4 regions of the Lysinibacillus sp. BS3 genome follow, and region 1 is predicted to be linked to each of the others. Evidence: riboswitches for the same ligand, from Rfam matches in the RefSeq annotation. Region 1 holds a riboswitch; each other region holds the start of a gene.
What was found. Region 1 has a riboswitch for cobalamin ahead of AAJG31_RS02675 (hypothetical protein). Riboswitches for the same ligand answer to the same signal wherever they lie in the genome.
Positions count from the first base shown of each region.

Region 2: another riboswitch for cobalamin. It lies ahead of AAJG31_RS15485 (hypothetical protein); the one in region 1 lies ahead of AAJG31_RS02675 (hypothetical protein).
Region 3: another riboswitch for cobalamin. It lies ahead of cobT (nicotinate-nucleotide--dimethylbenzimidazole phosphoribosyltransferase); the one in region 1 lies ahead of AAJG31_RS02675 (hypothetical protein).
Region 4: another riboswitch for cobalamin. It lies ahead of metE (5-methyltetrahydropteroyltriglutamate--homocysteine S-methyltransferase); the one in region 1 lies ahead of AAJG31_RS02675 (hypothetical protein).

Region 1 covers NZ_CP154860.1:524,443-527,613, forward strand. Annotated here, with positions in the region: gene AAJG31_RS02670 (TetM/TetW/TetO/TetS family tetracycline resistance ribosomal protection protein) at 1-1,114, shown strand, start outside; gene AAJG31_RS02675 (hypothetical protein) at 1,232-1,987, opposite strand; cobalamin riboswitch at 2,213-2,397, opposite strand; gene AAJG31_RS02680 (GNAT family N-acetyltransferase) at 2,609-3,171, shown strand, end outside.
Region 2 covers NZ_CP154860.1:3,134,650-3,137,820, reverse strand. Annotated here, with positions in the region: gene AAJG31_RS15490 (cobalamin-binding protein) at 1-718, opposite strand, end outside; gene AAJG31_RS15485 (hypothetical protein) at 702-1,259, opposite strand; cobalamin riboswitch at 1,417-1,615, opposite strand; gene AAJG31_RS15480 (glutathione peroxidase) at 1,740-2,285, opposite strand; gene AAJG31_RS15475 (hypothetical protein) at 2,366-2,920, opposite strand; gene ytvI (sporulation integral membrane protein YtvI) at 3,011-3,171, shown strand, end outside.
Region 3 covers NZ_CP154860.1:1,486,350-1,489,520, forward strand. Annotated here, with positions in the region: gene AAJG31_RS07755 (trimeric intracellular cation channel family protein) at 1-393, shown strand, start outside; gene cobT (nicotinate-nucleotide--dimethylbenzimidazole phosphoribosyltransferase) at 488-1,543, opposite strand; cobalamin riboswitch at 1,635-1,811, opposite strand; gene AAJG31_RS07765 (hypothetical protein) at 2,231-2,626, shown strand; gene AAJG31_RS07770 (rhodanese-like domain-containing protein) at 2,671-2,973, opposite strand; gene hfq (RNA chaperone Hfq) at 3,069-3,171, opposite strand, start outside.
Region 4 covers NZ_CP154860.1:355,433-358,603, reverse strand. Annotated here, with positions in the region: gene AAJG31_RS01875 (Lsa family ABC-F type ribosomal protection protein) at 1-533, opposite strand, end outside; cobalamin riboswitch at 1,099-1,279, shown strand; gene metE (5-methyltetrahydropteroyltriglutamate--homocysteine S-methyltransferase) at 1,453-3,171, shown strand, end outside.

The sequences.
Region 1 (3,171 bases):
AGTAACAGAAAAAGTGACCGAAATTCGCCTTTATAACGGCAGTCGCTTTGAGACCGTTCAACAGGTAGAGGCAGGAGAAATTTTCGCTGTCAAAGGACTGAGCCAGGCAAACATTGGGGATCGAATCGGTACAACGATGCTATCACAGCCCTATGAGCTTGTCCCAACCTTACAGGCAAAGGTTCAATATGAGGGTGATCAGCATATCAAGGAAGTGCTACAGATTTTCCGTTTACTCGAAGCAGAAGAACCGTCCTTGCGTGTGGTCTGGCAGGAAAAATTTCAGGAAATCCATGTGCATATTATGGGTGCCATTCAATTGGAGGTCCTGACAGAGGTATTAATGACGCGTTTTTCATTAGCTGTCTCCTTTGGTGAGCCGCAAATTTTATACATGGAAACCATTGCGACGACCGTAACGGGCTATGGTCATTTCGAGCCCCTCAAGCATTATGCAGAAGTTCATTTATTAATGGAGCCAAATCCACGTGGAACAGGTAATACCTTCACCAATGCCTGTCATGCCGATCATTTATCTGTAGGCAATCAGCGCCTTGTTGAAAAGCATCTGTTTGAGCGTGACCATCATGGGCTACTGACAGGCTTCCCTGTAACAGATATTCATTTTACACTTCTAACAGGTCGCGGGCACAATGAACATACATCGGGGGGAGATTTCCGTGAAGCCAGTTTCCGTGCCCTGCGTCAGGGGCTGGAGCAGGCACAAAATGTCCTACTTGAACCCTATTATCGCTTTAAAATGAAAGCTTCAAATGACTTTATCGGTCGTATGATGACTGATATTCAGCAAGCAGCTGGCACGTTCGATGACCCGATTTTATCCGAAACGGATGTTATCCTAACAGGTCGTGCACCTGTTGCCACTTTAATGAGCTACAGTACAACCTTTGCCGCCTATACAAATGGGAAAGGTGCACTCACACTCCAATTTGATGGCTATGATGTGTGCCATAATACAGAGGATGTGATTGCACAGATTGGCTACGATAGAAATGCCGACCCTGAGTATAGTTCCTCTAGTATCTTTTGTGCTAAGGGCAAAGGATATTCGGTTCCATGGCAAGAAGCACAGGCAGCCATGCATTGCCTGTAGGATGGGATGAGCCTGCTCGCTTCGGGTATTTCCGCGGGTATTTCTTGCTTGGGCATCAATATATCTCTACCCTGCCATAAGATATTACAAGCCCTCCAAAAAATGGAGGGCTTGTTTTTATAGTGCACCGACAGCTTTCTTTGTTGGATTGTCCAACAAATATGCGGGTTCAACTATTACATAGTCATGCTTGTTCGTAAAATCAATTAGTACCTTACCAGGTTGACTTTTTAATAGTTGTAGATGATCAATTAATTGCAGTAAAAGCTCGTGACCGTTGCCACGTGGATGCCAGTTGAAATGATAATCATTTAACGCTTGCACCGCTTCAATAAATTGGGCATATTCCTGCTGCACAAATGCAATGAGTTTGTCATGATGAGATGCTAAATCATATAAATATGTTTCGTAAAAGCGCATGACAATCGAGCATAATAAGTCATTGACACGAGCGGCACTTAAAACAGGCTTTGGCTCCAATGATAGACGGTCGAGGTTGGGCTTTGCGCGTGTAGAATCAATGCGCGTAATTAAGTGATACGCTTCTCCGTTGACCTCATAGACAATCGGATTGGTCGGCATGTACATCATAAAACTATTCGTCTTTGTTTTTAGTTCATCTGCTATGGCTGCTTTCGCTAAAAGATGACCGTCCACATCCCCATTTTGTATCCAAATAATTTCTTTATTATATAAGATTTGCTCAAAGAAGCGATCATTGCGAATCAGCTTCGTTGCTAATAATTGATCGATCAGAGACTCGACCACCATTCTTGTTTTCGCTTTCTTGGCAACTTCTGTTCGTGGTTGCTTACAAATGTTCAGATCTTCATAAGGCGTTTCCAACGTTGTCGTTACATGAATATTTGTCATACGTGCATCCCCTTTGCGTACATATTTTCAAAACAAAAAGGACTCCCTACTTTTGAGGAAATCCTTCATTTTATCTTCTTTCATCACACAATGCCAAACAAACCCTAAGTATGTGTGAACGAGTTCGATTGTGAACCCTTTCATTTACTATGGGCGTTTGACGTACTGTGACGAACAGAGCATTCTGTTTTGTCAACATGCCACCTCCTATTCCTCGTAGGTTTATGGTGTGTACTCGTAACAGGCAGGTATCCTGACTCATGATCATCGCTTCTTTTCTCCTTCCCGTCCAAAGACAGTGGATACTGAAAAGTCGCTCACATTTACAGTTGCGGGACAGTGTCGGATTCGCACCGACTTCCCTTTTAAGCAAATTGCACGCAATTTACACCTCTTACTACACGCTATTCAGTTGTCATAGGAATGAGTATATGCACATTCCTATTAGATTACTAAAATCAATTGTAAAGTAGTGTTTTTCTAAAGTCAAATATCACAATATTTTCCAAACTACTAATAAAGTTAGAGGGGGATATAAAAAAGGTGAACTGCGTATTTTTTATCTTTCATTGACTTTATAATGAAAGATAGTGAACTTCTAATAGTGGAAGGATGAAAAATATGAAAACAAGTCAACAATTAGTAACGAGTAATTTAGAGGAAAAAATGAAACTATTTACTGGAGCCGTTTCTGGACAAATTATAGAGGAAGCTCATTTTGTCATAGCCAATACAAATATTCCAACTGATACATTTAATTTGTTAGTAGCGAAATCGCCTATAATTCATAAGGAAAATCATCTTAAACAAAGGATTAATCATTTCATTGTGAATAAACTTCCCTTCAGCACGTGGGTGGATGCCAACTATCTAAGCGATGATTGGCTACAGCTGATAAAAGACTGCAATTTACAGGAAGCTGAACGAAATATGATGATGAAGCTTGACCATACACTTCACACAGGTCCACGAATTTCCAATTATCTTACCATCACAGAAGTAAGTAACAAGGAAGAGCTTCTACAATATAAGGAAGTTTTTCTAAGTTTATTTGGAGAAACAGCAGAAAGAGATGCATTAGAAATTTACTTTCATCAATTCTCACAGGAAAAACTAGCATCAAATGCTCGCATGTTTATTGGTTGTATAAAGGAAGTACCTATCGCTACGGGATTATTAATCGA
Region 2 (3,171 bases), 2.1 Mb from region 1:
CTTTTGCCCAGCTATTCAAGTCAGAAAAAACATTATTAACATTAGCTGCATCTAATATTTCTTGCTGGAAAGTGCTAGAGCCTGCTGTATATATGTCTGGCTTAGGGCTAACCTCTAAATAAACATTTTTCGGCGTTTTTACATCCTTCACCTTCGTTTGTACTTCAGCAATTTTCGCTTTAATCTCTTCGTTTAATTTATTTCCTTTATCAGGAACATCCATCACAGCAGCAATTTGTTCGATATCTCCATAAACATCGTCGAAAGTAGTCGCAGATTGAATAACAAACACTTTAATTCCTGCGTCCTCAAGCGGCTTTAGGGCATCCTTATCACCTATTGTATAAGCAATGACAACATCTGGCTTTAACGCTATAATTCTTTCACTGTTAAAGTTCATAGTATCAGAGACACGTTCAATTTTTTGTGCTTCCTCTGGGTAAGTATCGTACTCAGTTGCTCCTACAATTTTATCGCCAACACCTAAAGCAAACAAAATTTCAGTATTACTTGGTTGTAAAGATACAACTGTTTTTGGTACTTCTTTAAACTCTATTTCCACTCCACGGTCATCTGTCACTTTATAGCTTGTTTTCTCTGCTTGTTGTGTATCTTGCGAAGCATCTTTATTTTTTGTATCTTCAGCAGTGCCACAGCCTGCTAATACCAGTGCAAGTAAGAGCACTGATAGCCATTGGAAATTAAATACTTTTTTCATTGTTATTCTCCTTTTTCTTTTTCATTGGGTAGGATTTACTAATAAACGGTATTTCCGCTATTCCAGCTTGCTGATTCATAAAAACAGCCATGACAAAACATACATTAGCTAATAAACCAAGGTAATCGAAAAGAATAGCTGGAACCTCTCGTTCTTCTGATACTTTGTGTAAAGTACGATATGATTTTTTTGCCTCACTGCGACAAAGATGTAAGGCTGCAGCAGCCTCTGTTCCTTGAGGTAAAACAAAACTTTGAATCTCTTCCTTCACATGGCGAACGTAAAAATCATAACGTTCACTTAACCAAGATAAATCCTCTTCAGTTACTGCTAATTTCCCACGTACTGAGCCATTCACATGATAAGCCATAGGTAACATAAGCAATAAATCCTCAGCAACAACTTGAACATCCTCTTTTTTTACCGCAGCTAATGCAACTCCTAGATGTGTTGTCAGACTATCTGTTCGAATTTCAAAATCGACCGTTGAAGCTTTCTCACGCATAAATGGATAACAAGAATAACGGGCATCTTTTTTCACTTGCTTCCCCCCTATTTTCTATAATGAAAAATTCTTATTTGAAAGGCATAAAAAAGTCGCTCCTTTTTGCAAAGGAACGACAAAAATAACATAATGAGCCATCAAACTGGACAAAGCCTATGTATTTGCCGTATATCCTCCTAGCTTCCGAGAAGTTTTTATACGTTCAAATAAAGGTCGGTCTCCTGGCTTGTACAGTTCGTCACATGAAACGAATGTGTTATAAAGGACCTTCCCATCTTCTTTGAGACAGTGGTAAATCTTTATAATGGCTGCACTTACAGTTGCGGAAACAGCTCCGGTTTTTCACCGGATTCCCGATTATGCTAATTAGCACCTTTATTCTGCAAGAATATTTCATTTGTAAAGCAGTTTATCATATATGCTTCAGAAAAAATAGCTGTACACAGTTTTAAAATATAGCATTATTTCTACTTGAAGAGAAAACCCTAACAAATTTTTACATTATTAAGAAATTTACTATAATAGTGTTTCAATTGCTTTTTCAATATCGAGCTGTGAATCTGTTGGTTCAAAGCGTGCGACGGTCTTACCATTAGCATCTACTAGAAATTTTGTAAAGTTCCAGCGAATATTACGACCATCTAAAAAGCTTGGGGCAAGTTGAACAATTGCTTCTGCCAACATTTTCTCCTGCATACTTGCCTTCCCAAACTCTCGGTAATCCACTTCATGCTTTAAATAATTAAAGAGTGGATGGGTAGCCTCTCCATTTACCTGTACAAGCTCAAAAATCGGGAATGTGACCCCATAGTTTACCTTGCATAGATGCTTAGTTTCCTCCCCATCTTCAGGATTTTGATGGCCAAATTGATCACAAGGGAATCCAAGAACTACAAAATTCTCTTTTCCATATCTATCATACATTTTCTGTAAGTCTTCAAATTGATATGTAAATCGGCATTGGTTTGCCGTGTTAACAATTAACATTGTTTTTCCACGATATGTTTCCATCGATAAAATTTCGCCATTAGGCTTCCGAACTAGATAATTATAAATGCTCATGCATAATCCCCTTTTTTCATTCATTATAGTTGACTATTCTATCGTTCATCAAAGAATTTGCACAAAAAAACACCACCTCGCTACTTTGAACGGATGGCTGACTTATACTTCTTTTTATATTTAGCATCTTGTTCTTCATTAATTAAACGATGGGCAATATCTAATAATTTCGAGTCATTTGTTTGATCATATAACTTTTTAAATGACATTATAATATCCTGACGAATAAGAGATGGCTGTTTTTCATCTATACATGTTTGAAATCTTTTAGCTAGATACGATACAACCAAATCTCTTTGTACTGGACCCGCCTGTCCAATTTTCCAAATTGCTTGTAATGCATGCCTTGCCGTAGCAGATTGTTCATCGTAAGTCACAGCCCAAATCTTTAAAAAATCCTCCAAGACCCTTTCTTCTGGATCACTTTTTGCAGCTAAAGCGCATAAAATTTGTGCAGCACGTGCACGAGAATAACCATTATTGTATGTAAGAGCTTTTATTAGCTGTTCCCAAACTGCATATGTCCAATCTACGGGTTCTTGCATAATTTTTATTAATTCCTCGTAAGATTCATATTGAATATCGCGATCATGCTCTGTTAGATTACTAAAAAGTTGCAAAATCTCTTTTTCCATAATTCATCCCTACCTTTATTGTTTCAGAACGTAATAAAATTTGATTTATGGTACACTTAACTTAATTTTTTTCGCAAAGAAGGTGAGTTTATGAATAAATTTAATGCTAGGAAATTGATTTTTCGGTTGATTGTGATAATATCACTACTTCTAGCTGCCTATTTTGTTATCCCAGTGTCCATGCCTTTAATACTTGCTGGGATTAGTGCATTTTTCTTAGAACCAATTGTCATGTTCTTTAAACGGAAATG
Region 3 (3,171 bases), 960 kb from region 1:
ATTACGATATTCTTTATTTTTCCGCATCATCTGATTCAACATTGGCATCGTTGGGGTAACTTCACAGATGCGATTGGCTTATCAGCATTCGCTATTCAAGGCGCACTCTATGCTGTCAAGCTTGATATGCCAGTGAGCGCAGTCATTGTAGCTGCTGTTTTGACAGGTTCAGGTGGTGGTATTGTACGAGATTTATTAGCTAGAAGAAAACCATTAGTTCTCCGTGATGAAGTTTATGGTGTTTGGGCAGCTCTTGCTGGACTGCTAATCGGATTCGAGGTTTTTACAGGGGACATATTCCTTTATATTTTATTCGCAGTGATTACAGCTTTACGTATTCTTTCCTATATGATGAAGTGGCGCTTGCCATTACGAAAGTTAAATCGTGCATAACCATTCAGCCAATGACCAAAAATTAAGTCATTGGCTGTTTTATTGTTTAAGCTAATGTTTCATTCCTTATTTGATTAAAAAAGAGACATTTAACTTACCTTTTTAACAACTGCATTGATTCTTCTAAAGTCACCATGTTTTTCATCATCGAGCAAGCTGCATCTAAAAGAGGAAAGGCTAAGGCTGCTCCAGAACCTTCGCCTAAACGCATATTCATATGCAACATCGGTTCAATGCCCAGTAAGGCAGCGGCAATTTTTGCCCCTGGTTCCTCTGAAGCATGGGAAGGAATGATATAATCGATTACTTTTGGTTCGAGCTTATAAGCAATGAGGGCGGCTATAGTCGAAATAAATCCATCAATGACAACGGGTTTACGATGGGCAGCAGCGCCAAGAATAATACCTGTCATCGCCCCTATCTCTAACCCTCCAACCTTAGCCAGAACATCAATAACATCACTTGGATTAGGCTTATTTAAGGTAATTGCTTTTTCAATAACTGCCGCTTTATAGGCAATGCCTCCTTGGCCTACTCCTGCACCAAACCCCGTTACTTCGATAGGGTTGCATCCCGTCAAAACAGCTAATATCGCAGCACTTGGTGTTGTATTGCCGATGCCCATTTCTCCAGTCCCAAGTACATCAGCACCTTTTATGATTTCCTCAGTGGCCACACGGATTCCTACTTCTATCGATTGAATGGCTTCTTGTTTGGCCATAGCTGGACCGTGTGCCATGTTATCGGTACCGTATTTAATTTTATGAATAATGACACCTGCATCAAGTGAAATATCTTCTTTTACTCCCACATCTACTGTGACCACCTTTGCATTGGTAATCCCCGCAATCGCACAAACGCCTGTACCCCCCTTAGGAAAATTTAATGTTTGAAAGACCGTAACATCTTGTGGATTCGTGGTTACACCTTCCTCGCAAACACCATGATCTGCAGCACAGACAATCATCACCTTTTTGTCGACCGTCGGATATAATTGTCCTGTTATACCAGAGAGCTGTACGGCAATTGATTCTAGTTTACCCAAGCTACCCGGGGGCTTACAAAGCGCATCAATCCGCATTCTAGCTTGCTCCATACTTTTCATATCAACCCCTTGAATGTTTTGAATCGTGTCTTGTAATAATTGCATGATTATTTCTCCTCTCGTTCTCATTAAGACAAAATAAAAAGTCTGTAGTTTATTGTCATGACAAATAAACTACAGACTTTTCCATCATCTATATCTTCTAAAGCATGTAGGCAGGTCTCCTGGCTCAAGTTCAACACCTCATAGTACCTTCCCAGCTTTTCGCTAGTGGCATACACTATGAAACTCCCTTATACAGTGGCGGGTCCGCTAAAGCTTTTCACTTTATTCCCTATTCTCCCTAGTGGGCACCTATTGCTTTTATGTAATTATGTTAAATCTACTTTACAACTTTTTTAGTGTCAAGAGGAAAAAATTTTTTGAGTGTTAACTTAGTACATACTCCAATTCCCAATATAAGCTTATCAATAGCCTGTGAATCTTTCACTTGATTCCTAGTCTTCCTTAATTATTGCTTTTAAAGATTTCTCTATGCCTAACACTCAGCTTGTACAAGAACTAATTACTAAATCAATTGTCTTAACAAATAAACTACAGACTTTTCCATCATCTCTACCTTCCGTAGCATATGTTTTGCCAATTCACTGAGTAATGTTGAACATAAAAGTTGAAAACCTTAATAATCTGTTCAATGTAAACATAAATTATTTCTAAAAATTCAGTATTCAGTTGATTAAAATTAGGGTAAGTATCAAATAGTAAAACGATGAAAAGTTAGGAGTAGATACGATGAATGCAAAAGAATTAAGAAACGCTATTGCTGAAACCTGTGAAACGCACGATAGCCTCTATGCCAAACTCGTAAAACCGATCAATCAGTTATTAATCAATATCGACGCTTCGATCAGCGAAGAGACAGCAAATAAAATACTAGAAAATTTAAAATTATTTCATAGTGGTGATAAATACATTACGGAGTGTCATTTCGAGGAGAGTCAAAATTTCTTGAAAGATGGCATTGAGCTTCTCCAAAAAGGGGATTTGGCGAATGGAGCACTACAAATTTATGGAGCTGGTCTAAACTTTGCTAGTTATGCTTCAAAAGTGCAGGGACAAAAAAATGTTAATATCTACAAAAACTTTGAAGAGAATTTTAATTTTATCATGGACGCCGTGAAAAAATAATCATGAAAAAAGAAAGAGTATATGCTCTTTCTTTTTTTCATGATTTATTTAAATTCTAATTCTCCATCATAAGCCAGCATGCCGCCTTCAAGGTTTGTTACATCAAATCCTTGTGCCTCTAAGTAAGCACACGCATTGGCAGAACGAGCTCCAGCCTTACATACAATAATATATGGCTTTTCTACATCTAATTCCTCTAAACGTTCAGGGATAGTTCCGAGTGCAATATGTTTAGCACCTGGGATCATGCCATGTGCTACTTCATCCTCTTCACGAACATCGATAATATATAGGTCCTCATTTGCATCTAACAGATCTAATAATTGTGTTGTTTCCATTGTTTTCATAAACTTTGTCCTCCAAAATATCAAATTCCACTATCATTATAGCTTGTAGCAAAAAAAACAGCCAGTGTGAGAACACTAACTGTTTAACATACTTATTATACTTCTGTCTCTAAAAACTCTATTTGTTTTGCTGGTACGAATGTAGAAATGGCGTGCTTGTAGATTAGGTGCTGCTTATTTTCAGCATCAAGTAGTAAT
Region 4 (3,171 bases), 170 kb from region 1:
CCATCTAAAAAGCTTCTGTCATGTGAAATTAAAATAAATCCTTTTTTCCTGCGAAGATAATCGGAAACCGTCTTTCTTGCATCCGTGTCTAGGTGATTGGTTGGTTCATCAATTAATAAAAATTGACCCTCTGTCAAAAACAACGCAGCAAGCAGCACCTTTGTTTGTTCGCCATTGGATAATGTTTTAAAAGGACGATACATGACCTCCGCATCTACATGTAGGTAAGCTATTTCACGTAGACATTCCCAATCTTCTGCCTGAGGACAAATTTCCTCAAATATTTCATGGGTATATTTATTTGGATCAGAAACTGGATAGGGGAAATAAGTGAAGTCTACAGAAGAGATGATTTTTCCGCTATACTCATAATTTCCTAATAACAACTGAAAGAATGTTGTTTTACCTCGTCCGTTTCTACCGATAAATCCAAGTTTCCAATCCGTATCGATTTGAAAGTTGACATTCTCAAAAATATTGTCAAAGCTGCTTGGATAAGAAAAAGTTAGGTTTTGTACTTGTATCATGGACATGATAATTCCTCCTTTGTATTGCAACAGTTTACTTTTCATACAAAGTCGGTCTATCCATCTATGGTTCATTTCTCCGTATAAGCAGATGGATATTAACGACTTATACGGAGTGTTACATGCGTTACAATAGTTTCTGAATCGCTCATATTTTTTCCTCTCCTTTATGGGTAAATGAAAGGTACAAAATCAACTATGAAAGCAAGAAAAAAACCCTCCAATTGTACATTGGAAGGATTAGTCTTTCTCTGAATAAATGCGATTTGCCATTTGTGTCATGACAAATAAAATGCAAACTGATAGTTAAAAATGGATAGACTAACCCTATATTTTGTGTTTGAAATCATTCAATTCAAATAAAAATATAGTTTAGTTCTTCATTGTCCATTCATCAGTCCTCTCATAATTGTCTTTTTATAGTAACAAATTTTTTTACAGAATACAATGTAACCTTATTTTCATTTAGTACTATACAACAATTCCTATAATATTTATAGAAATAATTTATATAATAGTTGAAAAATAATTTCTACTATTCTGAAATATGTGCTATAGTAGGAGCATAATTGAATATTGTGTAAGACTTGGTGCCAAATGAAAGTTTGGCTTAAAAGGGAAGTCGGTGCAAATCCGACGCTGTCCCGCAACTGTAATTCGGAGCAAATCACAAATGCCACTGGGGAAACTGGGAAGGCTGTGAGGCGTGTTGATGGAAAGCCAGGAGACCTGCCAATTTCTAGTACACACCAAATACCTACGTGGAAATAGGTGGTGAAAAGTGACCAAATAGGCACTGTGCGATAACGTTTATGCGAAAGTAGATACTTTTTCGTATTGTTTTAGCATTATTAATTTTAACATGCAGCCATTTTCCTAATAGGAGAATGGCTTTTTATTTTTTCTAAAAAAGGAGCTTAAAAACATGAACTATACAAGTACATTGATCGGTTATCCCTATATAGGGGAGGAACGCGAATGGAAAAAAGCACTAGAAGCATTTTGGCGCAATGAACTTTCTGAGGAGGACTTTGAGGAAAAATTAAAGAAAATCCGTTTATCAAGAATAAACAAGCAGCTGCAACTTGGAATCGATATGGTGACAGTTGGCGACTTTACGTTTTACGATAGAATGTTAGATACAGCTTTGATGTTTGGTTTAGTTCCAAAGCGCTTTAACTGGCAAGGTGGTAAAGTCGATTTTCATACCTACTTCAGTGTAGCAAGAGGAGACAAAACAGCCGTAGCTAGTGAAATGACAAAATGGTTTAATACAAATTATCACTACATTGTTCCAGAGTATGAGGGACAAGCCTTACAACTAACAGAAAATAAAGTGTTAGCCGACTTTTTAGAGGCGAAGGAAACTTTCGGTATCATTGCGAAGCCGACACTAATTGGTCCCTATACATTTTATAAGTTAACGAAAGGCTACAACAAATTAACACAGGTTGAGTACTTATTAGCTTTATTACCACTCTATACGCAGGTATTAAAAGAATTAGTGGATGCAGGTGCCACTTGGATTCAGCTAGAAGAGCCATCCCTCGTCTTAACACTTGATCCAGCAGAGATAAAGCTGGTGAAAGAAATGTATGACCAGTTAGCCACTGCCGTTCCTGAGGCTAAAATAATGCTACAGACTTATTTCGAAGCTTTAAGTGCCTATGAAGCATTAAGTACATTGCCTGTTCAAGGATTCGGTTTGGACTTTGTTCATGGCTATAAAGGAAATATGGCGTCACTTCGTCAATTTGGTTTCCCGCAGGATAAAGTATTAGGAATAGGGGTAGTGAATGGCCGTGATATTTGGCGTTCAAACCTGGCGGAAGTCAATGCGACGATTCAAGCCATTGAACAGCTAAGTCATGCTGCTGAACTATGGATTCAACCATCAAGTAACCTACAGCACGTTCCAATCACAACCTCTCTTGAAAATGAACTTGACCCTGTTTTAAAGCAGTCTCTGGCCTTCGCAGATGAGAAAATCATAGAAATCACGGGGCTGACTAAATATAGACGAGATAAAGATGGTTCCTTACAACATAATTTTTCAGAAAGTATGAAGGCGATTGAGGCTCTAAAAAAACATCCAATCCGCCAAAATAAGTTAATTCATCAAGCCGTTCAAACTGTGACAAAGCAAGATTTTGAACGACACAGTAATTTTACGAAGCGACAAACGATCCAACAACAAGCCTTAGGATTACCGCTGTTTCCAACAACTACAATCGGTAGCTTCCCGCAATCAGATGAAGTGAAAAGAAATCGTAATGCGTGGCGAAAGAAACAATTATCGAATGAAGCCTATGAAACATTTTTAGAAGACGAAACAAAGCGCTGGATCTCCATACAAGAGGAATTAGATATCGATGTACTTGTTCATGGTGAATTTGAGCGTACAGATATGGTTGAATATTTCGGTGAAAAGCTGACTGGCTTTGCCTTTACAAAGAAAGCGTGGGTTGTTTCATATGGATCACGCTGTGTGAAGCCTCCGATCATTTATGGAGATGTTGCATGGGCTTCACCAATTACCGTAAAAGAATCCGCCTATGCCCAAAGCCTAACGAAGCGATTTGTAAAAGGCATGCTGACAGGGCCAGTAACAATATTAAATTGGTCCTTTGTGCGAGATGATTTG